DNA from 2 places in the Paenibacillus sp. N3/727 genome. Region 1 is predicted to be linked to the other one. Evidence: a T-box and tRNA genes for the amino acid it is inferred to sense, from the RefSeq annotation. Region 1 holds a T-box; the other holds one or more tRNA genes.
The links. A T-box is a leader RNA that pairs with one kind of tRNA and senses whether it is charged. The one in region 1 lies ahead of MNQ98_RS07335 (valine--tRNA ligase), so its partner is inferred to be a tRNA-Val.
Positions count from the first base shown of each region.

Region 1 (15,652 bases):
TGTCAGCAAAAAAGTCATGCTCCCCCAATTTTGGCATATAGATAAGTTGAGTGACAAAAATGGGCTCATGCCGCGGGATCAGCCCGCGGATAGTATATGCCGAAAGGAGGACATTTCCGTGTTCGACCAGTCCTACGGATTGCGGTTTGATATTTACGAACGCATTATTTTATCGGAAGATCTGCCGGGAATTGATGAACTGGAAGAGGTTGAATTAATACCGCATATCCAGGTAATCAGTCAGGAGGAGCAGGCGACACTTCGCGGCCATCTGCTATTGGCGGGGCTGTATAGAGGTGACACCGAAGCGGGGGAGTCCGAGCCGCTGGAACATTGGATTCCGGTGGAAATCACCGTTCCTATGAATCGGGTATCTTCGCTAGACGATATTGCAGTGGAGATTGAAAATTTCGATGTCGACCTGCTGTCTACTAGAAGTCTGAATATCACAGGAGTACTCTCGCTAAAAGGTATTCAAGCTGCCGTCCAGGGGCTAAACGACGGTGCTTGGAACAATGAGGAAATCACAGTGGTACATGCTCCCGACTCATCTGCAGGAGATGGTTTAGGGTATGATACGGCGGTGCGTCAGCATGAAACTATTCAGTCGGAGGACCCGTCGCCATTTTATTTCCCTCAAGTACAGGAAGTTTATGCACAGGATGAGCAGGTAACGGGCTTTGATTTGAATGCGCAGACTAGTGGTCGCGATGAGGAGTTCCAAAGTGAGCAGCATCAGGAGGGTTCTGGGTTCGGCAACCAGGGATCCGTTAACTTGTATACAGCGGATGGAGCTACAGGGCAGGAGTTACATAGAGAGCAGCCATCACAGAAATTTGCCCCATCTCAACCAGCTGAACCGCCGTTTGCGAACTCAAGCATTCAGTCGGCACAGAGCATATCGGAATCGAATCCGAATGTATGGAACTTTGAACGGGCTGATCAATCGGAAAATAGTGATCAGAGTCCATCTAGCGGTTTCTCAGAAATTACAGATGATAGGGAGCAAGATTCAATGCCGGTATTGGCTTCTTCAGATCAAGAGGTGGATGAGTCATCCGAGGACAAGGAAGATTCGGTAGTTGCTTCTGTTCAGGAGGCCGTATTTCTTGCCGATGAGTCTCCGGTTCAAGAGGAACCTCCAGCGAAGCCAGAACTGAAAGTGGCATTTACGAGTAAAAACAGCACGGTGGGCAGTTCATCAGGTGTTGGCTTTTCTTCGCTATTGCAGTCAAGCCGTACCGTTCAGGAACAGGAAATCACGGCACGTGAGGAAGATGAGAAGGCAGAGGAGTATGCAGAACCGCTTGCATCGGAAGATGTTCAGTGGAAGTCGCTGTTTCTGGGAAAACGGCAGGAAGATACTCCTTTTCGCAAAGTTCGATTATGCATCGTACAGCGTGAGGAAACATTAGAGGCTATTGCAGAGAGGTACCAACTGAGCCCTCGCGAGCTATTGCTTTATAACAGGTTGTCGGAACAGAGCGTAGAGGAAGGCCAAGTCCTGTATATCCCGTAATACTTTGTATGAACAGAGACATTTCTTGAAAAATCACAAGCAGGCCACTCGAGGACTTATCCTGGGGCGGCCTGCTTGGTTTTGGGGTCCAGGGCGCTGGAATATCTTCTAGATCTTTTGATAGATAAAGTTGAAGCATATACACCCTGAAATATTGACTATACACAATAAGCAAGTTATAGTTGACTATAGTCAATTCAGGCATATTGGAATACAATATGGTAATACTGTACAGAGCATTTGCAAATTACAAACAACTGTGAATGGGAAGAGTAGGAAGAGAAATGGCCTTCAGAGAGCGGAATTGTAGCGCTGAGAGATTCCGCAGGAACCATCTTGCCGAAGTCGCCCCGGAGTTGCCTGCTTGAACTTTAGTACATGGATGATCCTGTACAAAAGCTAGAGCATGCCGGCTGCAGCCGTTACCTGTGTAAAGTGTCGCAACGCTTGGATTTGCCGTACCTAGGCAGTCATGAACCAACGGTGCGAAACAAAGGTGGTACCGCGAGAGAACAAAAGTCTTTCGTCCTTTGAGGACGAAGGACTTTTTTTGTTTTAATGAAAAAGTTCTTAGAAGTAGAAACGGCTAAAACGATTCTGTATGGCAATGCTGACTAAGTAACGGAGGTACGAGAATTATGGAACAAAAGGACAATCAAACCTCGGCACAAATGCCGACCACTTATGATCCAAAAGCTGCAGAACAAAAATGGTACACCTACTGGAAAGAAGGCGGATTTTTCAATGCGGGTCAGCGTCCGGATGCAGATCCTTATACGATTGTTATTCCGCCACCGAATGTTACCGGTATGCTTCATATCGGTCATGCTTTGGACTTCACATTGCAAGATATTTTGATCCGCGTTAAAAGAATGCAGGGGTACGATGCATTGTGGCTTCCAGGCTCCGACCATGCGGGAATCGCTACACAAACAAAGGTAGAACAGAAGCTGCGTGAGCAGGGCATCACTCGTTATGATCTTGGACGCGAAAAGTTTCTTGAAAAGGTATGGGAATGGAAAGAGCAGTATGCTAATACGATTCGTGATCAATGGGCTAAAATGGGTCTTTCTCTCGACTATTCCAGAGAGCGTTTCACACTGGATGAAGGGTTGTCTAAGGCTGTCCGCGAAGTGTTTGTGAAGTTCTATGAGAAAGGGCTCATCTACCGCGGCAAACGTATTATTAACTGGGATCCTGCAGCGCGTACTGCATTATCCGACATTGAGGTTGAATATAAGGAAGTTCAGGGACATCTATATCATTTGACCTATCCGTTGAAAGATGGAAGTGGCAGCATTACGGTTGCGACTACCCGTCCGGAAACGATGCTTGGTGATACGGCTGTAGCTGTTCATCCTGAAGATGAAAGATACAAGGATATGATCGGAAAAACGTTGATTCTTCCTATTATCGGACGTGAAATTCCGGTTATTGCGGATGAATATGTTGAGAAAGATTTCGGAAGTGGTGCCGTGAAAATTACGCCTGCCCATGATCCGAATGACTTTGAAATGGGTCTTCGCCATGACCTGCCACAAATAACGGTTATGGATGAAACCGGTACGATGAACAGTCATGCTGGCAAATATGAAGGTTTAGATCGTAGCGAGTGCCGGAAACAAATTGTAAATGATTTGAAAGAGTCCGGTGTACTCATTAAAATTGAAGATCACGTCCACCAAGTAGGTCACAGTGAGCGCAGCGGCGCCGTTGTAGAGCCTTATTTGTCAACCCAGTGGTTCGTGAAGATGCAGCCTCTGGCTGAAAGAGCGATTGAAGCGCAAAAGTCAGGTGAAGGTGTTAATTTTGTACCTGAACGCTTCGAGAAAACGTATCTCCAGTGGATTGAAAATGTACGTGATTGGTGTATTTCCCGTCAACTGTGGTGGGGTCATCGGATCCCGGCATGGTACTGCGGACAATGTGGAGAGATCCATGTTGCTCATGATGAAGTTGCCGCCTGCTCCAAATGCGGAAGCACGAACATGAAGCAGGATGAGGACGTACTTGATACTTGGTTTAGTTCTGCGCTTTGGCCGTTTTCGACTTTAGGATGGCCGGAAGACACCGAGGATCTCAAGCGTTATTATCCGACAAGTGTCCTGGTTACTGGATATGATATCATTTACTTCTGGGTAGCTCGTATGATATTTACGGCACTCGAATTTACAGATGAGAAACCTTTTAAAGATGTCCTTATGCACGGGTTGGTTCGTGATGCCGATGGTAAGAAAATGTCGAAATCACTTGGCAACGGGGTGGACCCGCTGGAAGTTATCGAGAAATATGGTACCGATGCAATGCGCTATATGATCTCGACAAGCAGCACACCGGGTCAAGACCTTCGTTTCCGTTGGGAACGGGTGGAACAGGCACGGAATTTTGCTAACAAAATTTGGAACGCTTCCCGCTTTGCATTAATGAATCTGGAAGGCTTTAAACATAGCGATATCGACATCAGTGGAGATTTAGGAACAGCGGATCGCTGGATTCTTCACCGTCTGAACGAAACTTCACGTGATATTACGCGTCTAATTGATGCCTATGAATTTGGCGAAACAGGTCGACTGCTCTATAATTTCATCTGGGACGACTTGTGTGATTGGTATATTGAGTTTGCGAAGCTGTCGCTTTACGGCGAGGATCAAGCTGCAAAGAAAAAGACCCAGTCTGTACTTGCCTATGTTCTCGATCGTACGATGCGTTTGATTCATCCATTCATGCCATTTATTTCGGAAGAAATTTGGCAGCATTTGCCGCATGAAGGCGAGACTGTTATGCTCTCCTCTTGGCCGACCTATGACGCTTCCTTGGAGAACAAAGAAGCTGTGGCTGAAATGGATCTGCTGATGGACGTTATCCGTGCCGTTCGTAATATCCGTGCTGAAGTAAATGTACCGATGAGTAAAAAAATAGAGCTGATGCTCAGTGCAGCCGATGCGAACGTACTGGGCATTGTTGAACGTAATGCGGATTATATCCGTCGCTTCTGTAACACCTCAGAGTACCAAGCTGCTCTTGGCCTTGAGGCCCCGGATAAAGCGATGACGGCCATCGTAACAGGAGTTGAATTGTATCTCCCGCTAGCTGGTCTGATCGATATTGAACAAGAGATCGCTCGCCTTGAAAAAGAAGTTCAACACTTGACCAGCGAGGTAGATCGTGTGGAGAAGAAGCTAAGTAATCAAGGCTTCGTTTCTAAGGCTCCAGCGAAAGTGATTGAGGAAGAACGGGCTAAGCAGGCGGACTATTCCGAGAAGAGAAACAAAGTACTCGCCCGCATTGAAGAACTGAAAGGCTAAGATAACTAATATAAGACCTGAAGGTGAGAAGCATGGGTAACCATAATGGGGCTGTTCAGTCAGCCCCTCTACTAAGATATGAGGAAGCAGTAGATTGGATTAACGGACTGATACCGTTCGGTATCCGGCCTGGTTTGGCACGTATTCAAGCATTGCTTGAACGGCTGGGAAATCCGCAGCGGCGTCTAAAGTTCATTCATGTTGCAGGCACGAATGGTAAAGGGTCGACCTGTGCTTATTTGACCAAGGTTCTTCTGCAAAGTGGATACGATGTTGGAACCTTTACGTCTCCTTACATTACGAAATTTACTAATCGGTTTCAGTTTAATGGGGAAGATATCTCTGAGGAGACATTGCTTAAGCAGGCAAACCGATTGCATCCGCTCGTTCAGGAAATTGCCGAAACGGAGCTTGGTTCTCCGACAATGTTTGAGGTATCCACGGCCCTTGCCATTTTGTATTATGCTGTGGATAGTGTCCCGGATGTTGTCGTGTGGGAAACGGGCCTTGGTGGAAGGATGGACGTGACAAATGTTGTACATCCGGTCATTTCAGTAATCACCAATATTGGTATGGATCATACGGATATTTTGGGAGAGACCGTCGCAGAGATTGCCTCGGAAAAAGCGGGAATTATTAAACCGGGTGTACCTGTTGTCAGCACGGTGACTCAGCCTGAAGCAATCAAAGTGTTGAAGGACACAGCTGAGCGGAACCGTTCGACACTGTATCTGGTAGGTGAGCAATTCTCTTATGAGCGGACGGGGGGCAATGAAGAGGGGCAGACTTTCCACTACTCGGGACCATTCCGCCATTTGGATATTGGCATAAGTATGCAGGGTGAGCATCAATGTGCGAATGCAGCCTGTGCAATGATGAGTCTTGAAGTGCTTCGTCATTATATGGCTTTTGTCATTGAGGATGAACATATCCAAGAGGGATTTCATGATACCAAGTGGGCTGGAAGATTGGAGCAGGTTAGCTCCTCTCCCCGGATTATTGTAGACGGGGCCCATAACCCGGAGGGAGCCGAATCCTTGGCCCATAGCCTTCCGAACATTTATAAATACCAGAATCTGAACTTAATGATGGGAATGCTGGCAAATAAGCATCATGAAACGTATTTGAAGCATATACTGCCTATAGTGGATACGCTTATCCTGACCGAACCGGATTTCCGGAGAAAAATGGACGCCAAGGCGTTAGGTGACATCGTAGAGCAGATAAAAGAGAAACACGCCAAACATACGCTGCAAATCATCATAGAACCAGACTGGAAAAACGCACTTGAATTGTTGAAGTCACGGACGGAAGCGGAGGATCTTGGGGTGGTGTCGGGCACGTTATATCTGATTGCCGACGTGCGTTCCAACCTCCTGGGCCTTTCCGATTCTGAAAAAGGTTGGTGATAACTGTTGAATGCTTCAGAACATGTTCATTTTATAGGAATTGGCGGCTACGGTATGAGCGCCATTGCAAGAGTTATGCTGGAAATGGGATACAAGGTCACGGGTTCTGACGTGGCATCCCAGGAATTGACGGAGAAATTGGCGGCTAAAGGCGCCAAAATATATATTGGCCACACAGCAGAGCAGGTACAAGGGGCTGATCTGGTCGTATATTCGACAGCCTTGTCCAGAGATAACGTGGAGCGGGTAGCTGCGGAACAGCAGAACATCCCGGTTCTTCATCGTGCTCAGATGCTAGCAAGACTGCTGAATGAAGGTAAGGGTGTTGCCGTAGCGGGAGCCCATGGCAAAACGACGACTTCTTCTATGATCGCGCTCGTTATGGAGGAGTGCGGAGTCGATCCGACCTTTATTATTGGTGGAGAAATTATGAATGTCGGTACGAATGCCAAGGCGGGCCAAGGCGAGTATGTGGTAGCCGAAGCAGATGAGAGTGACGGTTCATTCCTGCAATATCACCCGTGGCTTGGTGTCGTTTTAAACATAGAAGCCGATCACTTGGAGAACTATGATGGTGATTTTGATCGTTTAAAGGCAGCTTATGTGCAGTTCCTGACTCAAACCAGAGAAGACGGCACTGCGGTTGTATGTGCGGACGATCAGAACATACAAGCTATACTGCCGGAGCTCAATCGTGTAGAAGTGACCACTTATGGAATTCATGCCGACGCGGAATATATGGCCAGCGATCTGGTACTTGGAGATCGTCATGTTTCCTTTACGATGTCTCATAAGGGGCAGGTTCTGGGAACAGTTGAGCTGTCGGTTCCGGGGAAACATAACGTGTATAACGCGATGGCTACAGTGATAACCTGTTTAAAGGCTGGCGTACCGTTTGAGGATATCGTAAAAGGTATCTTCAAATTTAACGGGGCCAAGCGCCGCTTTCAGGTGCTGGGCGAAACGGATGATATACTCGTGATTGACGATTATGCCCATCATCCCACTGAAATCGAAGCTACAATCAGTGCAGCAAAAGCGACCGGAAAACGCATCATTGCTGTGTTTCAGCCGCAACGTTACTCCAGAACCTTTTTCTTGCTTGATGCATTTAGCCGTGCTTTCGGGGAGGCAGATGAAGTAATTATCACAGATATTTATTCACCGGCTGGCGAGAAGCAGATTGAAGGCATAAGCTCTGCCAGATTGGTTGAATTGATTGTAGAGAACAGCAATGCAGGAGCAAGATACCTTCCTTCCAAAGAAGAAGTTCTTCATGACCTAAAAGGACGAGTGAAACCAGGTGATCTTGTCTTGACTATGGGTGCGGGGGACATTTGGAAAGTTGGGGCTGCATTGGCGCAATCCTTGAAAGAAAATAAGTAAGTCTAATAACAAAATGAGTTCATATTTCATTCGATACCCGCATGTCCTGTTATTTTATACAGGATGTGCGGGTGTTGTTTGTTTTCAGTTTGTCCGCATCCGCACATAACTTTCCTGAATCTATCATATAGGTAGTTATAGATAAGGAGACAAGTGAGGTGTGCAGTGGAATGAACAAAGCGCGTATGACAATAAGGTTTGAGCGTGAAACTCCCAATGGACAAGACAGCGGACATAAAAGAGAAGTACATACCAGATCCCGCCTGCAGCCTGACATTGATACGGGGAGTGTAAGCGATGACTTTGAGCAGGACTTTTTCCGGGAAGAAGTACAGTCACCTTCATACCAAGAGGTAGGAGATGAGGATTTCCGTGTTATACCGCTGCCTGTTGAATTGCTGGATAATCGTAATCCAAATCTTAATGTTAATCAAAACAATCGCTTTGAGAATTTCCGTGTTAACGGTCGCTTGGCATCGGAGAAACGGCGAATGGAGCAACAGTACGACCATGAGCGTTATGAGGATGAGTGGAGCTACGATAGACCGGAGCGGCCTTACATTGAGAATGTGAATTCAGAGTATCCCGAAATCGATGAGTATTCGTCAGAACATGATTTTATTCATGATTCGCTCGATGGTAAGAACAGAGATCAGTCATACCTGGTAGTTGAACAAGTTCCCTCTAACACCAGGAATGATTACGGATACTATCGCTCTAAGAAACCAAACTCTGTGTGGAAGCTTGCAGGGTCTATTACAGGTGCGATTGTCACGGGATTGCTGTTTGGAACGGTTGTATTGTCGATGTTTAACGGCGGGGATTCCGGTAAGGATTACACAACCATAGAGAGTAGCCAAGGGACGGGGATTTTACCTCCAGAAAATGCAGCTGTAAACGGGGAGATTAACGATCAGGAAGCAGCATCTGTATCTGTTTCGATCCCTCAGCAGACCTTCTACATGCTACAGTATGGCGTTTTCAGCACAGCAGAAAGAGCAGAGCAGGCTAAGGGTGAACTGACTCAATCCGGTATTGCGGCCTTTGGAGATTCCTCTGCGGAGAACCGCGTATACGCCGGTGTGTCACCGGATCGAGAGCAGGCGAAACTGCTTAGCAGTCAGTTGAAAGGTGAAGGTGTTGAGCTTTATGTCCGGGAGATCGTATTACCTGGTGCCCAATCTGCTGTATTTGCCGGGGAGGCGGCCGCGCTTGACATTTTCTTTGAAGTGAGTGGTGATCTGGCGGCCAACCTCAGCTCTCTATCAGCATCCTTATTGGGTCAGGAAACCCCCGGACCGGTGGACGCAGAGACCATGAAGACGATTACTGGTCTTCATCTTCAGTGGACAGAAGCAGTAAAGCTTGTATCTCCTGGAATGAGTCTGGAGACAGGGGCAAGCCTTAAAACTATGGAGCAGGAAATGAGCGGAGCTATTACAGCGTTGACAGAATACAACAAAAATCGATCTAAGGGGCATTTGTGGGAAATTCAAGCAGGAATGATGAACTACATCATGAGTCAAAGGAAGCTTGTGGAAAGCTTCTAGTCCTAAAACCGCAAACGACCGCAGAAATCCGGCAGGGGAACTGGAAATAGTTCCCCAAGCCGGATTTCTGTTTGTATTGCTTACCGATTCACCGTATAATAATTAGGGTGTCAAAAAATGGCGAGGGAAGAGGACGAATGAAGAAAAACGCAGGAGTGCTTATCTTGTTTATACTGCTGGGGTGGCTAACCGGAACTTGGATTGCAAAATTGCTGCTGCCTGTCAAAGCTCTTTCTTTTCTAACTACTTCTACAACATTGAAGTGGTCGCCCGAAGCTAATTTGGACATCATAAATTATGATATTAACATTGAATTCAAACTTTGCCTGCTGGGCTTGATCGGAATGATTACGGCGGTTTGGCTGTATCGCAGGCTCTAACAACAAAGGAGACATTCCCTCGTGAAAGAGAAGGCATCGCGACATATCATACTGGCGTCAACTTCTCCACGGCGTCAAGAATTAATAGCTTCACTTCGGTTACCATTTGAAATCATGCCGAGTGATGCCAATGAAGACACACCCTTCGGCTGGGAACCCAGCATGGTTGTAGAGACCCTTTCGCTGCGCAAGGCAGATGCAGTGTACCGGAAGCTGTCCGAATCGGACAGTAATGCAATCATCGTGGGGAGTGACACGATTGTCGTACTAGAGGGTGATATACTTGGGAAACCGACGGATGATAAAGATGCCGTACGAATGCTTTCCATGCTTCAGGGGCGTACTCATCAGGTGTATACAGGCGTAGCCTGCGTGGATGCCTTGACCGGACAGAGTATTGTTCGCCACCGGATAACGTCTGTAAGCATGAAGCCGTTAAACGATGAACAGATCATGTCCTATGTACGGAGCGGCGAACCTGTGGACAAAGCCGGCGCTTATGCCATTCAAGGCCTCGGTGCTGCTATTGTGAACAGCATTGAGGGTGACTACTTCAATGTCGTAGGGCTGCCGATATCCTTGCTTAGTGATATGCTTTCAGAGATGGGAATGGATGTATTATCTTAATTTTAGATTTTGGCCGTGTTTATGATTTAGACACAGGAAAAGAGGGGAATATATGGAGTCGCCCGCATTTCTGCTGCGCGACATCCCCCATGAAGAACGACCAAGAGAGCGCATGATGTCTTATGGGGCGAGCGCCTTGAGTCATGCTGAGCTGCTAGCGATATTATTAAGGACGGGAACTAGGCAAGAATCCGCCATCCACGTGGCACAACGGATCTTGAAGCAGGTAGGCAGTATCCGTCAACTCGTTGACCTCAGCATTGAAGAATTAACACAGATTAAAGGAATCGGAATCGCTAAAGCCGTACAGCTGAAGGCGGGTATCGAACTCGGACGACGATTGGTCAGTTCGAGACATATGGAGCCGGTGATTATACGCAGTCCGCGTGATGCCGCGGAACTGTTGAGCGAACAGCTGCGCTATCTCCAGAAAGAGCATTTTGTTTGTCTTTTTTTAAATACGAAAAATCACGTCATAGCCCAAGAAACGCTTTCCATGGGAAGCCTTAATGCCTCCATTGTTCATCCTCGCGAGGTGTTTAGAGCCGCAATCAAATGCAGCAGTGCGTCTTTGGTTTGTGCACACAACCACCCAAGCGGCGATCCTACACCGAGTCCAGAAGACATATCCCTGACCTCCCGTTTGGTAGAAGCTGGGAATATTATTGGAATTGATGTATTGGACCATTTGATTATTGGAGATGGAGCGTTTGTAAGTTTGAAGGAACGGGGCCTGATGTAATATAATAGTTCAGATTGAGAAGGAAAGGGAGTTTGCAGCATGTTTGGTGGTTTCACGAAAGATTTAGGAATTGATTTGGGGACGGCTAATACACTTGTCTATGTCCGTGGAAAAGGAATTGTCGTTAGAGAGCCCTCTGTGGTAGCTCTGCGTACCGATACAAAAACGATTGAGGCGGTTGGTGAATCCGCGAAGAAGATGATTGGACGTACACCAGGCAACATTCGTGCAATTCGTCCGATGAAGGACGGCGTTATTGCCGACTTTGATACAACCGCAACCATGATTAAATATTTTTTACGTCAGGCGCAGAAGCAGCGTTCCGTATTTCCACGTCATCCGAACGTAATGGTATGTGTACCATCAGGCATTACTGCGGTGGAGCAGCGCGCTGTGGAGGACGCTACGAAGCAGGCGGGAGCTCGTGAAGCATACACGATTGAGGAGCCTTTTGCAGCAGCAATCGGTGCAGATCTTCCTGTTTGGGAGCCGACTGGCAGCATGGTCGTTGATATCGGCGGTGGTACTACAGAGGTTGCCGTAATTTCACTTGGCGGAATCGTTACAAGTCGTTCCGTACGTGTGGCCGGGGATGAAATGGATGATTCCATCATTTCTTATATCAAGCGCCAGTACAACCTGATGATCGGGGAGCGTACCTCTGAGCAATTGAAGATGGAAGTGGGATCTGCGATGCCGCTTGAAACGGTGGAGACGATGGAAATCCGGGGCCGTGACCTGGTAACAGGTTTGCCTAAGACGATTACAATCACTTCCGATGAAATTAGCGAAGCTTTGGCAGATACCATTAATGCCATTGTGGACGCTGTGAAAGTAACGCTTGAGAAATGTCCACCGGAACTGGCTGCCGACATTATGGACCGCGGAATTGTACTGACCGGAGGCGGAGCGCTGTTGCGCAACTTGGACAAACTGCTTGCTGAAGAGACAGGTATGCCTGTCATCGTAGCTGAAAATCCGCTGGATTGTGTAGCGATTGGTACGGGGAAAGCGCTCGATAATATTCATCTGTTTAAATCCCGCAGCAGCTCTGCCGTCCGTTCGAAACGGTAGTCAGGACAATGTGTGTCAACCCCTGGTATGTGGGAGAGAAAACAGTAACGTTAGAGGGTGTTGAAAACTGTTTAAGCTGCTAGGTAACAAACGATTGTTTATTATGCTGATCGGGCTGGTAACGTTTATTGCACTTATGGGATTTACGCTTGGTCCACGGATGGGGTTATCCTGGCCTGAGAAGTTTATGAGGGATACAGTAGGTTTTGTACAAGGTGTTTTTTACAAGCCCGCTTCTTACATAGCGGGCTTCTTTGAAGATGTACGTGACATGAAAGAAGTGTATGAAGAGAACGAACGTCTGAAGAAGGCTGTGGCGCAGTATGCGCGTGAGAGCGCAGAGTACAATCTTATCAAGAATGATAATAAAGATTTAAAGAATAAACTTAAGTTTACAGAAGCTCAAAAGCAAAGGTACGAGTATGATTACCGTCCGGCTAATGTGTTAAGTGTGAATCAGGACCCGAACAACCATACGCTGGTCATCGATTTAGGAGCTAAGGACGGAGTCCGCCTAAACATGTCCGTTACCTCTGTCGAGGGTATGGTCGGGGTTATAAGCCATGTCGGTAATTTCACCTCTACCGTAAAACTGCTGACGACGCTTGATCCACAGGACGCTAAGCGACAGCAGATCGCAGCTACCGTCTCTAACAAGGACACGTTTGGAATTATTGAAAGTTACGACAAAAAGACGAAAATGCTGAAAATGACCCGGATTCCGGAGGACGATCCAGTCAAAGTAAAAGATTTGATCGTTTCATCTGGTAACGGAGGGGTCATCCCTCGCGGGATGATTATCGGTACGGTTGAGAGTGTCGAGGTCGGAGAATTTGGTCTGAACAAAACGGCCACCATTAAACCGGCTGCAAGCTTCCAAGACTGGAAAACACTTCTTGTCGTGTTCACGCCTGAGGAGCCTAAAGGATGAAGCGCCATCAGGTTTTGATTCTGCTGTTGTTTCTTTTGTTTATTTTACAGGGGACGGTAGGTTTTTGGCTTACGCCAAGCTCGCTGCAGGGCAAAATCACGCCTAACTTTATGTATGTTGCCATTCTGTTTGCGACCATATACCATCACCGTCACACCGGCCTAGTACTTGGCCTCGTGTTCGGGATGCTCCATGACGTAGTCTATTACGGTGAAATGATCGGTACGTACTCATTCGCAATGGGGGTATCGGCATATATAATGGGACTTTTATTTAAAACGCCGAGGGCTCCATTGCCGGTTATGATGACGGTAGTCATATTGGGCAGCTTACTGCTGGATAGCACGCTATTTGGGATCTATAAGTTATTCCGGATCAATCCGGATTCTTATAACTGGGCCCTGCTGAATCACATGCTTCCCAATCTTCTGATTCATTTTGCATTTGCCTTGATGATTTATGTACCTCTTCGGAAACAGTTTGAGCTGCTTGCCAAAGCTCCGAAGAGAAGCAAGGCTTCTTGACCGTCAATCCGACATTTTACGAAGACTAGCAGGAACTTGAAGGTCCGAGCGCGAAATGTATGAAGATGGGAGGGACAGGCTTATGGCTGTAAAATCCAATCATGTAACGATTAAGGGCATCAAAGATGGCCTGGTATTCCTGCTTGACGATCAATGTGAGTTAGAAGAACTGCTCAGCGAGCTTCGCTATAAACTTGAGCATAGTCATCAAAATATTTTGACCGGACCTATTATTCATGTGGATGTTAAACTGGGATCTCGGCGTATTTCCGAAGAAGAGAAGCAGTCTATTCTTGACATACTGAAGCAGAAGGGGAATCTGCTGATACGTACAGTGGAATCGCCGCCCCCCGAGCCGGAAGATGAGGTAGTATCAGGTCCGGTCGTTAAAACTGGCATGGTCCGATCCGGACAAGTTCTGCACCACAAAGGAGATTTGCTCTTCTTGGGTGATGTAAACCCTGGTGGGACGATTACGGCAACTGGAGATATATACATACTGGGTGCTCTTCGTGGAACGGCACATGCCGGCATCGAGGGAAATGAGGATGCAATTATCGCTGCCTCTTATCTAGCTCCCACCCAGCTTCGTATTTCAGATATGATCAGCAGACCGCCGGATGAGTGGGAAACACGGGAAACGGTCATGGAGTTTGCGTATTTGCAAAACGGAAGTATGCAGATAGACAAGATCAGTAACATTGTTCGATTGGGCCGGGATTTTAATGTGTTTAAAGGGGTGTAGAATATGGGAGAGGCAATCGTCATAACATCAGGCAAAGGCGGAGTCGGAAAAACGACTACTTCGGCGAACATCGGCACGGCTCTGGCACTTCTGGGCAAAAAAGTGTGTCTGGTAGACACCGATATCGGTCTTCGTAATCTCGACGTAGTTATGGGTCTGGAAAACCGAATCATTTATGACCTGTGCGACGTCGCCGAAGGGCGCTGCCGTCTCAATCAGGCGCTTATCAAGGATAAACGCTTTGACGAGCTTTATATGCTGCCTGCTGCCCAAACCAAGGACAAGAACGCCATTTCGCCTGATCAGGTGAAGGATATTGTCTTGGAACTGAAGAAGGACTACGAATACATTATTATCGATTGTCCTGCAGGAATTGAGCAGGGATTTAAGAACGCCATTGCCGGGGCGGACAAGGCTATCGTGGTAACCACACCGGAGAATGCTGCAGTGCGTGACGCTGATCGTATAATCGGATTGCTCGAGAGCTCCCATGTGGAATCTCCGAAGCTAGTGGTTAACCGGATTCGTCCGAACATGGTTAAGTCAGGTGATATGTTAGAGATCGAAGATGTACTGCAAGTGCTGAATATTGATCTGATCGGTATCGTTCCAGACGATGAGATGGTGATCAAGGCAGCGAACCTTGGAGAGCCGACGGTTATGAACCCAGATTCTCCAGCGGCTATAGCTTATAGAAACATTGCTCGCCGTATTCTAGGGGATACCGTTCCACTAATGCAGATTCATCAGAAAAAAGGGATGTTTACAAAGTTCAAGAAATTTTTCGGTATGGGGTAATAGTATATTCTTATTTTTTTGACTGGCCGGTGCAGAATACTGCACTGGCTTTTTTCTTGCAGGAAAACCGAGATCCACTCTTGGCGATGGCTTGTTCTAAACATCTTTCTTGTCCTCATAAGATAGAGTAAAACAAGCCCCAAGGGGGAGAGTATTTTGGACATTAAAACATCTGTAAAACACAGGAGAGAAGCACGAATCCGTGAACTATTGAATGAAAATCTGACGGAAGAGAGTACGAGATTGAATACTATCCGTTCCAATCCGGTTACTAACGCCTCCAGTAAACCTGTTCTTCGGCAGAATACATTTCAAGAGCCTGTTCATACCGGACCGGAAATCGAACGGGATCCCGAAAAAATGTGGAAACAAGGTCACCGCGGATGGTATGACAATGTCACGGAGCCTGTGATTCCTCCTCGTAATTCATCTTTTACAGCAGGGTTGATGCGGCGCTTCGCGGCGAGCGTCCTTTTATTCGGAGCGGTTTGGGGGATTTTCTCGGTCCATGAACCCTGGGCTTTGCGGGCACAAGGGTATATTGTAGAAGGCTTAAGCCGAGAAATGGACTTTCAGGCCGCTCAAGTATGGTATGAAGAACACTTTGGCGGTCCACCCTCATTTATTCCGATATTTGGCCAAAGTGATCAGGATACAACAAA
Region 1 is NZ_CP093336.1:1,648,238-1,663,889, forward strand. It holds gene MNQ98_RS07330 (LysM peptidoglycan-binding domain-containing protein) at 119-1,519, shown strand; T-box leader at 1,770-2,053, shown strand; gene MNQ98_RS07335 (valine--tRNA ligase) at 2,158-4,824, shown strand; gene MNQ98_RS07340 (bifunctional folylpolyglutamate synthase/dihydrofolate synthase) at 4,857-6,233, shown strand; gene murC (UDP-N-acetylmuramate--L-alanine ligase) at 6,240-7,619, shown strand; gene MNQ98_RS07350 (SPOR domain-containing protein) at 7,790-9,169, shown strand; gene MNQ98_RS07355 (DUF4321 domain-containing protein) at 9,307-9,549, shown strand; gene MNQ98_RS07360 (Maf family protein) at 9,571-10,176, shown strand; gene radC (RadC family protein) at 10,229-10,918, shown strand; gene MNQ98_RS07370 (rod shape-determining protein) at 10,958-11,992, shown strand; gene mreC (rod shape-determining protein MreC) at 12,096-12,923, shown strand; gene mreD (rod shape-determining protein MreD) at 12,920-13,447, shown strand; gene minC (septum site-determining protein MinC) at 13,530-14,192, shown strand; gene minD (septum site-determining protein MinD) at 14,196-14,990, shown strand; gene MNQ98_RS07395 (M23 family metallopeptidase) at 15,147-15,652, shown strand, end outside.

Region 2 (15,652 bases), 470 kb from region 1:
TATCTCCGCCGCGCAAGCGGAAAAGAAAAAAAACGTGCGGCGGCGGATGTTTCTCCATGCTGGTGATACCTTTATCATCTGCACAGGCAATGTAAATCTTCTAAATAGACGCGTCCCGCAGTTCTTTTGCGTGGTCGCGTTTTGTGCTGCCCTTTTTTCAGACAAGCCCTGCTACGTGTGGACATTTTGTCCAGAAGTGCGGTACTGTCCCGGCTGCCGATCCCCGCTATACTCCATTTCGATTTTGCGCGTTTTCCCAAAGAATCGAGATGGAGACTTTATCATGGTGAAAATCAATCTGCTTTTTTTATGTCCTCGGTTATCCGGGGGGTTCTTATATATAAAGAGAGACAGGGCTCCAACGAGGATGGCATGAAATTATAATAACGCCCAATGGACTTGGGCGTATAGTTGCCAACCTATTCTCTCAGTTGTTCCCACAATCGAGAGGTGGAGGAGATTATTAAAGATCTAGGGTTCCAAAAATCGAGTTATTACTAGGGTTTCTAAAAGTGACAGAGGTAATATCCAAGTTTTCTGGCAGAGAAAGCGAAACTTGAATAATCTTAGTCTCACCGGCGAACAAATTGTTATGGTTGTAGGAAGTGGCTGAACTTATTTTCTTACTACCGATAACAGCATGATCAAAAAAATCTAATGCACCCCATGCGAATCTGTCCGTAGGCTCTGCGTTAAGTGTTGCTTCATATTGGATTATGGCGAACTTGTGTCCTGATTCTGCAAGCATACCGGACGTTTCTCCAGGCTTTGAAGGGATGAAATCCGTGTAACTTACACTATTCACTTTTATTGTCATATCACCTTTCGTAGCAGTTTCATTGAGCTTGAGTTTCAATGGTGTTTGTGGTGCGCTTGATTGATTAGAACCTAATTGGGGATTTGATGTTGTTTGTAATCCTTTTGTCTTTAATTCTATTTTCTTAGCCTTGTTATCGAATGAAGACACTTCAGCATTTAACATCTCAGCAACCTCACGAACCGGAAGGTATGTGGTGCCTTTATATACAATCGGGTCTGATTTGAGGGTTTGTTTTTGACCATCCACCACAAACGAGAATTTGGATAGGACGGCTTGAATAGTTCCAGGGGCAGCTGCTGCAATTGTTACGGATCCGATCATCATACCGAGCGCTAAAGTGGCGACGGTTTTAATGATTTTTTTGTTCAAAATGATACATCTCCTTTTTTAGTCAAGTATAACACTTATTACGGAAGATTTTGGATGGGGTTTTATATTTTGGGAGTAGTTTTTATATAGAGAGAGTGGGAAGGGTCATGCACTTCATAGATTAGACAAAATTGAGAACCGCTCAAACATGGCTCTGGCGTATATTTGCCGGGGCTTTTGTTTTGGGAGTAGCTGCTTTTATTATGTCTGCTGGGCTTATGCGAACACCGAAAATACCAGACTAGAGTATCTTATATATTATCCTTGTCCTTGCGGTAGGACTAACAACCGGTTTGCTAGTTTGGACCGTAGAGGCAATTCTACAAGGCATCCTTGTTAAAGCCCTTTGCTGTATTGGGTCAATAAGCTGTAAAGCAACCTGTAAAGGCGGTGAGTGATCGTGAAAAAGGTATGGATTGATGCAGGTCATGGCGGTAAAGATTCCGGCGCGGTCGGAAATGGGTTGAAAGAAAAGGATATTGCGCTGGATGTATCCTTGGGTGTAAAGAAACGTCTGGAAGATAATTATGACGGTGTGCAGGTGCTGCTAACCAGATCCACAGATGTTTTCTTGGAGTTATCTGAACGAACCAAAGCGGCAGATAAAGCTGGAGCTGATATTCTTGTTTCTGTCCATTGTAACGCTGGGGGTGGAGCCGGTGGTTTTGAGACTTTTAGATATATCAATTCACAGCCGGCATCTGTAGCTTTACAGAATGTTCTTCACAAGGAGATCATGGTCGCATTAAAACCATTTGGCGTGATCGATCGGGGGCAGAAAGCAAAGAACCTGCACATGGTTCGCGAGAGCAAAATGCCAGCCGTATTGACAGAGAACCTGTTTATCGATGTGGCTTCGGATGCTGCCAAGCTTAAGCGTCAGGAAGTCATTGACGCACTGATTGAGGGGCATGTACAAGGTATAGCTAAGTATCTCGGACTAAATAAAAAGGAGGGGAAACCAGTGACAAAGGAAAGAGATATTAATATTGTGAGTCCTTGGGCCGAAGCAGTGTGGAAAGACATGACTGATAAAAAATATTTTGATGGTAGTCGTCCAGGCGCTCCGATCACACGGGAAGAAATGGCGATTGTGCTAAGTCGAGTTATAAATAACCTTTCTCATAAATAAAACATAGACTCTGCTGGCTTAGGCTGGTGGGGTTATTTTATACATAAATCATCCTGAAACCATCCCTAAAACCGCCTTCATAAATGTTAGGATGTATTACCATAATTAAAGAACATACATTATTGATTGCGGTGAAGGGTTTATGCAAACGCGAAAAGAAAAAGAACTCTTTGATAAAGAGTTCAAGAATGTATCTGATCGTATAGCTGCGACTAAAGCAGAAATGAAAGAGAAGTCAAAAAACAGGACCCTTATTCGAAATAAATAGCGATGGGAGATACGATAGCATCTCCTTTTTTTATTGATTTCATTTCACAAAGCACTAACTCGACCACTTCATTAACTCCTCGAGATAATTCAATGAAATTTCCGTCCTCTTTAAAAATATTAGTTTCGAATGATTTAAATATTTTAGTTACCCTACCTATTAAAGTTACCTGTATACTGGAGCCCTCGCCATATTTGAAATTAAGCTCACTGCTACTTTCTCTAAGATAATCGGACTAAAGGAGCGATGTAACCACCTTGCTTTAGATACAACTGAGTAGGGAGTATAGAAGTCAAATATTTTAATATAGTATCAATGGCTCTGATACCTCGTTCTACTGCAGGTTCGAGGCGTTGATTTTGCTTACCTTTGCTCTGTTTTGGTGTGGTAAGGTTTTCGGTAGTAAGCGAAATTATAGCTCGCATAGAATCGGAATTTGTTAAATTTTTTAAATAATCTAAATCAAACAAATTGAAAGTCGACTTTATTTTCACATAATTACCTATTTGTTCTTCTCCGCTTGTAGCATCGGTTATAATATTTAATAGCTGTTTTTTGTTAAGGTATTCTACAAAATCATCAAGGGCGTTATCATGTAACTGTTTAGAGATGATTTCTTTTCCAGCGTCGGTTTGGGTTAAAGAAACTGTTTCCTCATAATGATTGTTACCATTATATTTGTACAGTAATTTAGCACTTGGTGATGAAATGATAAATGGGATATCGACACTACCACTATTAGTTGATTTTGAGGTTGGTAGTGGTAATATAAGGTTAAAAGATGCATCACCAGAAGCAATTACAGAAATGAACAATATACTTAACTCGCAGTTGCAAACCAGAGCTACTTCTTATCCAACACCTTACACATACATGAAGAACGAAGATCGGTCTTTGAGTGAAAAATTCAACGCAGCAACTAAAGCAGCTTTTGCAGCATCCTTTGCCGCTTGGGCGCAAAACTGGACAATAGGTTAGCAAAAAGTTGTTGCTGCTGGTGTAGCTGGATACGGAGCGTATTATTTTCTGAATTCTACTACAGAAGATATATATACGTTTCTTAAATACTATTATAGAGAATTGGGTCCTGGTTTTTTTGATAATAACGGTAATTTTGTTGGAGATTACGAAATCAAAAAAACAATTAGAGTCACAACAAACAGCAACGGAACTGGCGGATCGTATGATGAGGATATTAGACCCTCTTCAATAGTAATACCGATTTGGTATTGAAATGAGATGATTTGATGTGAGAGCATACTTTATTTATGAACAATCGAGTTTTGTTAAACCTTTACTACATTCGTTTGTCTTATTGATCGTGGTTTTTATAGGTGACTTAATCACACGGATTAAGGGTGTAAGAGGAAAGGTTAATAACAAAAAGGAATGAATTACCTACAGTTTTTAATGAAAATTTAAGTAGATAGTGCAATAGGAACTGACCACACGGTGTAAGACAAATCAAAAAACAGCCCCTACCGGCTTATATGCTGGTAGGGTCTTTGATTGTTATAGATGGTTACCACCTTGCAATAACTATGCCTATTGTAATTAAGCTGATACGATTGATACCACAGAAATCCACGATTAGTGGCTAATGAATTTTAATTATTTTCTTTTATTCGCGAAACACTTTGGATCCAATCTTTCCAGGCAGCCGGATCAGCAGTAATTCCATCATCTAAGATTATTAAACTGCTAAGAAGACCCCCGATTTCATCGGCTTTTGTTCTCTTATAATACTCTTCCAAGAAATCAACCATTGCATTAAAAGCCTCTAATTCTGATAGCGACATTACTTCTTCACCTGCAATATTTAATATTTTTTGTGGTGGTTTTGTAGGTTTGCTGAGACCACTCATATCATTATAGGGTCTTGGAGTAGGGTTAAGTCCACCATTTATAATTTTATTATTTCTTGCTTGTACCCATATTTGTGACCCATCGTCTCTATTTTTCGCGTACCAATCGTTACCATACTGATCTTCACCTAAATAATTATCCTCATTTGCTGTATTTAATAATTCTTCGCGATTCTCGGCTGTATCCTCAGTAAAATGTCCATCACTATCTCTAAAAATATGACCTACTCTTTTTTCATCAATTTCAATATCATTGTTTATAACCGATACACCAGTACCGTCCCAAGTGTAATCATTTATTTTTGTATTTGTTATAATGCCATCGGCATTTGGCAATGGCACAACAACTGTTTTATCCTTAATCGTTGGCTTAGGGATATCCCAATCTATCGGGCCAGTGTAAACGTCTTTGCCTAGCTTATATTGCGTACCGTCCCACTGTAACGCTTGCCCCGCATTTGGTACACCTTGAGCTACTTTGGGTACAAATGTAGGTGTTGGTATAAGTATCTGCGGATTGCCTGCCCGATCACGTTGTAACATGCTATCAATCGACGGATCAATCCATGTGTTTTGTGCCTGTGTAGATGCAGGTATTACTGCTTTAAATTCAATTTTGTCATTAGGCCAATACGGATTTATAGCACCATTCATTAATGCAACTAAAGCAGTCAATGAATTATTAGATCCTAAATCTACATTTTTTCTAATTTGCCATTCAGATACCGCAGGTGCTGATAATCCTATATATCTAAAAACCCCAGCATTATCGTACACTCTAGACAAAGTAACTTGTCTCGAACCGTTATAACCTTGCCAATCTCCTCCGTTAGACCTCAGTACAATATATCCGCCTACATAACTACTGCCGTTATAACTTGCATTCTATTCCAACCTTTCAGACCCAGAGTATTTAAAAGTGCCTGTAGGAGTATTAACCACATAATTTACATTTGCATTAGCTGTATCAATCATCTCTGGAAACACAGACTTCCAAAAATTAACCACATCCTGAGACAAAGAAACAGCATAACTACCCGCTGCATTAGCAGCTTCTATCGACAATCTAAATGACTCTTTAACTGTTTCTTGTGCACCATCCTATACCCTCTGTGCATGTGCATGGATCTCATCACTATACTCTGTGTAACCCAATACACCTGCAGTACCTGCCAATACCAACGCAACGCCCACGTATGCACCTGCGCCGATTTCAATTCCTGCAGGTATGGCCAAACCCGGATTTGCTTTTGCTTTGGGTTGGAAACTAGCTGAAAAAAGTAGAATGAACAAGCAGAAGATAGTGAGAATTTTTTTGAAAATAGAATTCATGTATCTATTACCTCCCATAACATGTAAATAATTACTTGATTTTAACTTTTTATAGTGCTTAAGTCTAGGTGTTTATTTACACTTCATATGGGGCCTTAAGACAGGTGCTCAAGATATTATTTGAAGGTAGAGTTGATTTGTGGAATAGTGTTATAAATTGATTGTTTTTACAATATTCCCGTTTGCCGGTGCAGATTGTTTTTTCACAGGATCTCCTCAATGTACTTTATTTTAAAAAATGCTGAAACAGCTTATTTGTTAAAAGAGTTTGTTTTACATTTTAACTCTATTACACGACTCACATGCTTTATATCCGCAAGAGGTATATATATCACACCATTATCATTTCGCAGCTTCACCCGATCCGTGCAAGCCTCTGGTATTCCCTCATGTACTTCTCCGTCAATCAGGCGGATTGTTAGCTGCTGCTTCTTCTGTATGGCTACCTTTATTTCTTTATTCCACATTAGTATTTCTCCCTTAAATGCTCTGAAGCGAAAATAAACAACCAGTCACCGGTGGATTTCCGACGACTGGCTGCTTAAACTTGCAAGGTGTTTTGATCCCTGTCTCACAAACCGGGGTCAGTCCCGTATTCCTGCGGCTCTTTATTATCTTATTCTTACTAAGACAGGCTTACTCCGGAAAAAAATTAGAGTTTGTATCCAACTACCATATCACAGTATATGTTCCAGAAAGCCAAGGATAATTGTAATTAAAAACCTTTACATAAAAGGTTCCTGTAAGATTCTTAAAGGTTGCGGAATCAGATTTGGTTCCGCTCAATACCTTATTGGCATATAGACCTTCATCTTTATATAATTCGACTGCCACAAAATTATCAATACTAGGTTCATCATTCACTCCAGGGTTAGAGTATACAGTAATTGTACCATTTGAGAGCGTAAAAGCACTAGAACGTATATTAAAATTCCAACTTCCTGTTCCAAACGGTAGAACTTGACCAAATGAAACACCATCTTGATTGCTAGGTTGTCCGCTATTTGTGGCAATGCTTTCTGAAGCACCTGCAATACTACTGATGCTTGACAACATGACAGTAGAGATCAATAAGCACTTTAGTGTATTATGTAGTCTCAAAATCAAAAAACCTCCTTAAAAGGAATTATTTCTCAGTAATTATATCATCATTTTGCAGACTAATGAAGTTAAAATTCTACATAAAAATAGAGATTTATATAATACTTAAGTGGATAAAAATAGTCTTGATATGAATCAAGTGCCTTTGAAGATGAAGGTTGAAATAATAGCAGTGTTGGATAAGGTACATATGTTTGCATAGGGGGATAAAATGCTTCCTGATCTTGAGCGCAAGCTGCTGCGAATTTTGGTCAACTGATTTTACGATAATAAAATTGAATGTTGTAGGAAGGGAAGCTTAATTGGAACGCGAACTTATAAACAACACTCTTCTCATAGCCTAGAGAGTATTAAAGCTTAATTATTATTCAATAGGAGAAAAATAAGGATGAAAATTAATAGACTCGAACCGTATGAGGATCAGGCTTTAGATTTGATAGTAAAAGGAATAAAACTTGTTCTCGAAAAGCGAGAAAATAAGACTATACTGAATTTTTCCTCATCGATTGAAGAAACGAATACTGAAGTATCAGTTAATACAAAAATGAGTTCTGCTGATAGCGACTATTGATGCAAATAAGATTGTAAAATCAATGTATCGTGATTACAGGACGTCATTAAACACCACTCAAATTCATAGGTAGAAGTGATTAATATGACTTATTAAAAAATGAATTTCAATAGAAATCCATCATGATAAAGTTGCATCCTCGTAGGTGAATACCTATGGGGTTTTTATTTATTTGAGTAGCAGCATTTCATTGGTAATTCATTTAGCTTTTTTTGGATCACTATATTATATGGAAAGGTAGACTTGTCATGACTAAGAATAGAAAACTGGAACCATATGAAGAAGAGTTTTTAAAACTTATTGCGAAAGGATTTCAATTATTAATGGAAGAGAGGGAGCAGGAGTTAAAGAATGAGATTGCACAACAAGTTACAATCAATATCAAAGAAGATATTACTAATTCCTCTATTAAAAACGAGCACAATAATGAAGCAGAAATTCTTCCTCCTGTTTGTACAATTTCAGATGTAATGAGTTATTTTAGGCTAAGTAGATCAACTGTATCTAAGTTGATCAGTACTGGAAAGTTAAAAAGCTTCAAATATGGAAATAAACCACGTATCAAACGTGAATGGATATTGGAATATGAAGAAAGTCTTATAAAAGCTTCATTAAATAATGAAAAAGGGAGGAGATGATTATATGAAAAATGATCATTCATCTGAGCAAGCAATGAATAACTTGTATCATTTCTTGAACAGAGCTTTACTTAAGTATTTGGCTGGGCTAAATGAAGAAAGCGAAAGGAAGATAGCAACAAGAGAGCCAATCAGTAGTACTAAAGATACCTTATCGCATGAAGAGTTGCCTAACAACCTTACAGCAAAGAATATTCATCAATTTACAAGTATTAAGTTGAGAACAGTCTATGATCTCATGAATAAAAATCTTGAAATAGGAGGTATGAAATGACTCACGAACCATCTGACACTGTCACTGTGAAAGAAGAAGGGTTCATATTTAGGAAGCAAGATGAGAAGGAGACTGTGATTAGGTATTTTGATGAAGATGATATTATAAATATGAAGTAATGACTAAGACATTGATTTCAAACAAAGCCAATGATTTATGCTAAATTGCATAGGTTATCGGCTTTTTTTTGCGTCAGTTTTGCGTCAATCGCTAAAATTATAAAGAGAAGAAGTGCTTATGAAACAAGAAAGAACCCTTGCTACGCAAGGGTTCTTAGTGATGATCTGTAGTGGGCTCGAACCACTGACCCCCACCCTGTCAAGATGGTGCTCTCCCAGCTGAGCTAACAGATCATGAAAAATATGCAATTTCGAAAGACAATTTATATATTATCAGCTGTCTTCACAGGTGTCAATTGTTTTCTCGTTATAAAATCTGATAATCCGGTTCAGACTAAAGGAAAGCATGATTTTTCCAGAAGGAGAGAGGGTGCATGATGGTAAGAAAGCATCTGAGATTAAGTGGGATTGGAATTTGCACCGTGCTTTTGGCTGTCCCAATGCTCGGTGGGTGCAGTATTTCCTCAAGATCGTCCGTAGAGATGGAAAACCTACAAGCGCCAGCCGTACCTGTACTGCAAAATGTCTATGACCGTTCAGTCGATAAAGATGTTTATTCGTCTGGCCGGGGACGGGGAGAGAGACTGATTCCTGAACCGTCTCTAAAGCGGCAGGATAGTCTTCGAGATTCAGTGAAATAGTCGAGATTACCTCAACGGTAACAGCATGACAAAAAACCGTCGCCCGGAAAGAGCTGACGGTTTTGTGGTCTGCTTTCTATTCATCATCCCATTTGCGGGAATAACCTTTTTTGATGGTATAAAACATGGGGTAAATCAACAGTACTGAAATGACGACAGCCCAAAAAATAGTCCATCCCATATCCATGCCTGCTCGCCCGCTCCCTTCCAATAGTATACATTTCACTCTACTATACAGGAAAACAAAAATTTTGTATAATAATTCATCTATATCCGGCGAAGTGATGCAGGAAATTCCCCATATAAAAGAGGTGTTTGTATTGGCAGCAGAAATCATCAATGTTACAACAGAGGAGCAACTGCGTGAAGCGCTGGACATTCGTAAGGAAGTATTTGTGATTGAGCAGAAGGTACCGTTAGATATTGAGATCGACGAACTTGATAGTTTGGATGCCGACGCGCATCATATCCTGATTAAATACGAAGGGGAATATGCGGCAACAGGCAGGGTAACATATTACAATAAAGATTCAGCCAAAATGCAGCGTATTGCCGTACGGAAACCATTTCGTTCCAAAGGTCTGGGTCGTGTGCTATTAATGGCTATGGAGACTCAAGCTCGTGAACTAAAGCTGTTACATTCCGTGCTCGATGCACAATGCCAGGCGGAAGCTTTTTACAGTAAGCTCGGTTACGTTACCATTTCGGACGAGCCTTTTGACGATGCCGGGATACCCCATGTACGGATGAAAAAACAACTTCAATAAACGTAAAATTATAGCCATTCTAACTAAAAGACCCCGAATCAATGTTCGGGGTCTTTGTTAAGTCGATAGACGTTTTTCTTAAAATATCGGCATATTATCAAGGTTGTTGCTCGGGTCGCCATCGGCATTGGAACGAAGATGCATCTCATTGTCCCGCCCACGAAATACGTTCAGGTTCTTAATTTCATTGTTCTGAACCATTTGTTGAGCTGTCTTGTAGTCTACGACAGAGCCTGTATCGAGCTTCAGCTGTACAATGTCACCGTCACCGTTCTTACGTACGGCTATTACTTCTGCTTGTTGATCATTGTTCATTTGATATCGCCTCCCACACCTAGCTTCCCCGCTACACCCAGCATTCTATTCATGAACGGACTGGAATAAAGATATCTATCTGCTGTTACAACTCGTAAATACGTTGCTGTTCGAGAAATTGCATTGTATCCGTACGGCCCTCATAACTTCTCATTTCGTCGCCGTAATGCATGAGATAGATCTGTTTACGGATATGCTCCGGCAGGCTCAGCAGCTCTTCTAGTGTGGTGTGAACCGCACCATGGCCTTCGAGCTGACACTCATGCAATATAACTTCGCAACCGCGTTCGTTCACCAATCGATTTAGCAGTTCCGGATCAAAAATCATATCTGCGCTGTAAAAAATGCGGTCATTGAAATAGATGGAGAAACTGTCCTTCCCCGGGATATGCCGTGTCTGGATAAGCTCGGCCCGAATGCCCGGTGATATATCAACTGCTGTCCCTGGTTGAAGTGGACGGACATCAAATACATCATTCAGAGACGTGATTGATCCTTCCTGATACAATCCTCCACGCAAAGTGTTTTCCCATAACGGCATAACGAGCGCTTCAGCTATGTATAACGGTATTTTGCGGTTGTATTGCATTTTCATTCTGAACGCCAGTTCTTCTAGACCGCCAACGTGATCCGCATGAATATGCGTAATGAGCACAGCGTCCACAGACTCAAAGGATTGACCGAGACGATGAAGTGCCATAGGCGCTGTAACACCGCAGTCGAGAAGAAGGGTAAAGTCTTCGTCAATGATAAGTGCATTGTTATTAAAAAAAGACTTTGCGAAAGCACCACCGGTACCGAGCATTTGTAGTTTTAGTGTCAATAAACTCAACCTCCAGGCGATAATGATAATAGAGTAAGCTAATAGGTATATTTTAACGAATTCTCTGTATATTTACACGGATTATTATGTGTTTATCCTTAACTTAAAAAAATTGACCATTAATTACCTGTATCTGCGCAACTTTGTTTTTTACCTTGTAGTATACACATATAACAACTAGAAAAAGTAGCGGAGGGATGCGTTTATATGAAATTGAAATGGAAAAAACTAATGGCCTGCACACTTGTCCTTTCATTAATGGGCGGAAGCTCTTTGTTGTTTGCGGATTCCTTTAAAGAACATGTACGAGTATGGATGAATGGCCAGGAGCTGAAAGACGGGGGCTATCTGATTGAAGGCAAAACATACATTCCGGTCCGTGATATTAATGGTGCGGTACATTGGGACAAGGATAGCGGAAAAGTGATTATTATCCAGCCCAATGTGCATATTTTCCTGTTCAAAGGAAATACTGTTTTCGGGAACGTAAATAGAGGCAAACTGAAATTTAATGTGTTCAGCCAAATCGATACATTAAATGATAACATCCATTCGGTTAAAGTTGCGATCTCGGATCCGGCCGGAAAAGTGACGGATATACAGACCCAGGAAGTCAAGAATAGTAAAGATAATTTCTGGTTCCGTACGGATGACTTCACTTATGATTTCAACACAGTCGGTAAGTATTCCGTCGGCTTTTACATCAAGACTTCAGCTGAATCCAGCTTTGTAAAAGTGGCTGAAAAAGTAATTACAGTTTTGAATTAATGTGTTGGTGTTGGTAAATTGACCTAGTTATTTTTCCATGTTACCATACGGGAGTAGATAATTTTAACTGAAGTGAGGTATTACTCAATGAGCGATCACAAACATGAACACGGAGATGCATGTGGCTGCGGTCACGATCACGATCATGAGCACGACCACGACCATGAAGAGTTTGTGCTTACTTTGACGGACGAGCATGGCAAAGAAGTGGAAATGGTACTCGTAGAGACATTTGATGTTAACGAGAAACTGTATGCACTTCTTCTTGAGCGTGAAAATCCGGGAGCAGACGGCGTCATTCTTCGTATGGAAGAAGAGAATGAAGAAATGGTTCTTTACAATATCGAAGATGAAGAAGAATGGAATGCGGTTGAAGCAGCTTATAACGAGCTGGTAGCAGCTCAGGAATAGTATATGTTAGACGTAAAGACCCCAGTGCAACGCACTGGGGTCTTTGATCTCTCCCGCCTTTTTTAGAAGATCGGGTCGGCCTCAACAATGACCTTAACGTTTTGAATGCTGCGGTCCTCTGGTCCTTTAACCGGAAGTCCGACATCTACGTGGTCAATAATATAATCGATGTTATCTTGGGAAATAACCTCGCCCGGCAGGAGAATAGGAATACCCGGCGGATATACATAAATGAACTCCGCAATAATCCGTCCTGCAGATTCCTTGAACGGAACAACTTCTGTATCGCCATAAAACGCGTCCCGAGGGATTAGAGAAAGCTGAGGAATTTCCGGGATTTTAACGATCAGCTCATTAATTTCGTTTACGTTATTATAAGTCTTGGACATATGCCGGAGAGCGGTGACTAATGTTTCAATGGACTCCGTTGTGTCTCCAGGTGTGATCAAACACAAAATGTTGTACATATCACTGAGTTCGACCTCTATGTTGTAGTGCTCACGAAGCCAGTTCTCGGTCTCATATCCGGTAATACCTAAATGGCGTACGTGAATAGTCAGTTTAGTGGGGTCAAAGCTATAGGTCGCTTCGCCACCGTCCAAAATGTCCTCCCCAAAGCAGTACAAGCCTTCGATCTCATTGATCGACTGTCTGGCATACTGGGCCATATCAATCGTTTTTTGGGCCATTTCACGTCCATTCAGTGCCAGATTGCGCCGGGACGTATCGAGTGATGCAAGCAAAATGTAAGAGGTTGACGTCGTGGTTAGCATACTGATAATCGTTTGGATTCTAAACGGATTCACATAACCATTCTTCGTGTTGACATTGAGTACAGAGCTTTGAGTCATCGATCCGCCAAGCTTATGGACACTCGTTGCGGCCATATCGGCACCGACCTGCATCGCTGACATCGGCAGTTCTTCATGGAAATGAATCAGTACACCGTGTGCCTCATCAACCAAGACAGGTACGTTGTAACTGTGTGCCAGATCTACGATTTCTTTCAGGTTTGCACTGACCCCAAAATAGGTTGGGTTGATGACAAGAACCGCTTTGGCATCAGGGTGTCTTTTTAACGCTTTGCGCACGGAGCTAATTGTAATTCCATGATCGATCCCTACATTGGAGTCCTGTGCAGGCGATACAAATACAGGCTTGGCTCCGGAATAGATAATGGCAGACAATACGGATTTGTGAACATTGCGGGGAACGATGATTTTGTCTCCAGGATTGCAGACAGACATGATCATTGTCATGATCGCTCCGCTTGTACCCTGAACGCTAAAGAAGGTATAGTCCGCTCCAAAGGCATCTGCCGCAAGCTTCTGTGCTTCTTCGATCACACCGGTAGGCTGATGAAGATCATCTAGCGGAGCGATGTTAATCAAATCTATCGAGAGGGCATTATCCCCTATAAATTCCCGGAATTCTGCATCAGTACCGAGACCCTTCTTATGCCCCGGAATGTGAAATTGCACCGGGTTTTTGGCCGCGTGTTCTTTCAATGCGGTGAAGAGCGGTGTACGGCTATGGTCCATGGACGCTGTCACAACCTTTCTGTGTGTGAAATTGTTTATGATTGTCTATTTGTGTTTCATATAAACAAAATTGAGTATAGCAAAATGGAGGGGGAATGCAAGCAAAGGATATAGGAGGCATGTCTTCCCGAGAACAGGCAAGAATAGAGATATCGCTGTAACAGTATGAACGATGGGATGTGAAAATATGTCGCAAGTCATTTCCCCGGTGAAAAAGCGCCGATTATTGTCTCCTTTTTTCTTTGAGCTGCTCGCGATTATTTTTTTGGTCGAGTTTATTAAGGGATCATTACTCGTGGCGGTTCTGCCGGTATATATGAAAAATGTTCTGGGTGTATCGGGAACCGTTATTGGCGTTGCCTTTGCCCTACAGTATTTGGGGGACAATCTGTTCCGCAGTCCTGCAGGCTGGATCGCGGAACGTCTTGGATTCCGGGCAACCATGTCCGTAGCATTGTCGATGGTTGTCATCGGCGTGGTGATTATTGCGTTTACCGACGGGCCGTTTTGGCTGTCGCTAGCATGCCTTATCCTTGGAACGGGAACAGCTCCTCTATGGCCTTGCGCCATGACCGGAGCCACGGAAATATCCGGCCCGAACAACAGCAACGGGACGGCGATGGGAGCCCTGGAGACTGCGGCACTGGCAGGAACGGGAGTCGGGCCGATCACGATGAACTTTGTTATGGAGCATACGAACAAAAATTATCAGACAACTTTCTTAATTATGATTGGAGCGGGCATTGTTCTTGTCCTGACCGCGCTGCTGCTTCCAGGCAGAGTAAAGTCAAAGGTGAAGTCCGAAGTTTCTTCTTCTGCAGCAGCTGCTGGAAAGGGATTAAAATATGGGTTTAACAAACTACGGACAAGCGTCAAGGCTACACTTCATCAGATAAAGACGACTTTGAATGTCAGCTGGCTGGTGTACCCAGCGTTATTTTTACAGTCCTCTGTCATCGGGCTCCTCAGTCCGGTACTGACGCTGTATGTCAGCAACGAGCTTGGGGCTTCACCAAACCAATATAGTCTGATGCTCATTGTCGGGGGAGGAATTACGGTGCTTGCACTTATTCCGGCAGGTAAACTGATTGACCGTTTTGGAACGAAATGGTTTCTGAACGCCGGATTTCTGCTTTGCGCGTTTACACTGAGTATTTTTACTTTGTTTACATCACTACCGATTGTATTTGGTCTGGTGTCCGTTGTCGGTATCGCGTATGCCATGATTTTACCGGCCTGGAACACCTTTGTTGCCAGTATGGTCCCGAAAGGCGAGAGAGGTACCGTCTGGGGCTTCTTCTTAACTCTGCAGGGCTCAGGCATGGTGTTTGGACCCATCGTATCTGGCTGGCTGTGGGACGGTGTTGGTCACGGTGCACCATTTATAGCGAGTGGAATCGTTATGGGGATACTGTTCTTCATCCATCTTTTCCTTAGTCGCCGTCAGAGACCATCTGTTCATCCGAGCCGTGCCTAGGCTTGAGTCATAAGAAAGGTACAACAAAATATAGCCTTCGCTCGCATAATGCGAATGAAGGCTATATTTTGTTTTTAAACCCGAAATTTAAAATGCTATCCGGTACAGTGGAAGCAGGGTCTCAAAGGTATCCTGAATGGTTTCGACCAGCTTATCACCTTCAATGCTTGCAGCTTCCTCTCGAGGAATGCGAAGGCCACACATAACTTCGGCTTTTTTCACCTGCTTCAGTTTGTTGATGAGAACGCCGAAGCTTTCTTTATCCATCTCGGCATGTGGTATGCCATCAGGGTTCATATGATCCGTTGACCAGTAATATGACTTGGGTAGCTTGGAATTGATTTTGGATAACTGCTTTTCAAGGTTGCCAGCGAACACGGTTTTGTTCGGACTTTCATATATAATCGCAAAAATGATGAA
Region 2 is NZ_CP093336.1:2,118,277-2,133,928, forward strand. It holds gene MNQ98_RS09305 (stalk domain-containing protein) at 464-1,189, opposite strand; gene MNQ98_RS09310 (N-acetylmuramoyl-L-alanine amidase) at 1,590-2,321, shown strand; gene MNQ98_RS09315 (DUF6414 family protein) at 2,811-3,404, opposite strand; gene MNQ98_RS09320 (hypothetical protein) at 4,197-5,240, opposite strand; gene MNQ98_RS09325 (hypothetical protein) at 5,340-5,519, opposite strand; gene MNQ98_RS09330 (hypothetical protein) at 5,556-5,786, opposite strand; gene MNQ98_RS09335 (hypothetical protein) at 6,038-6,253, opposite strand; gene MNQ98_RS09340 (hypothetical protein) at 6,456-6,887, opposite strand; gene MNQ98_RS09345 (hypothetical protein) at 7,276-7,458, shown strand; gene MNQ98_RS09350 (helix-turn-helix domain-containing protein) at 7,707-8,096, shown strand; gene MNQ98_RS09355 (hypothetical protein) at 8,101-8,370, shown strand; gene MNQ98_RS29610 (hypothetical protein) at 8,367-8,489, shown strand; tRNA gene MNQ98_RS09360 (tRNA-Val) at 8,651-8,723, opposite strand; gene MNQ98_RS09365 (hypothetical protein) at 8,864-9,130, shown strand; gene MNQ98_RS09370 (GNAT family N-acetyltransferase) at 9,451-9,897, shown strand; gene MNQ98_RS09375 (DUF3892 domain-containing protein) at 9,976-10,212, opposite strand; gene MNQ98_RS09380 (MBL fold metallo-hydrolase) at 10,298-11,035, opposite strand; gene MNQ98_RS09385 (copper amine oxidase N-terminal domain-containing protein) at 11,249-11,803, shown strand; gene MNQ98_RS09390 (DUF1292 domain-containing protein) at 11,891-12,214, shown strand; gene MNQ98_RS09395 (aminotransferase class I/II-fold pyridoxal phosphate-dependent enzyme) at 12,277-13,755, opposite strand; gene MNQ98_RS09400 (MFS transporter) at 13,943-15,232, shown strand; gene MNQ98_RS09405 (YktB family protein) at 15,320-15,652, opposite strand, start outside.
Region 2: it has a tRNA-Val gene. The T-box ahead of MNQ98_RS07335 (valine--tRNA ligase) is inferred to sense a tRNA for this amino acid. The anticodon was not compared.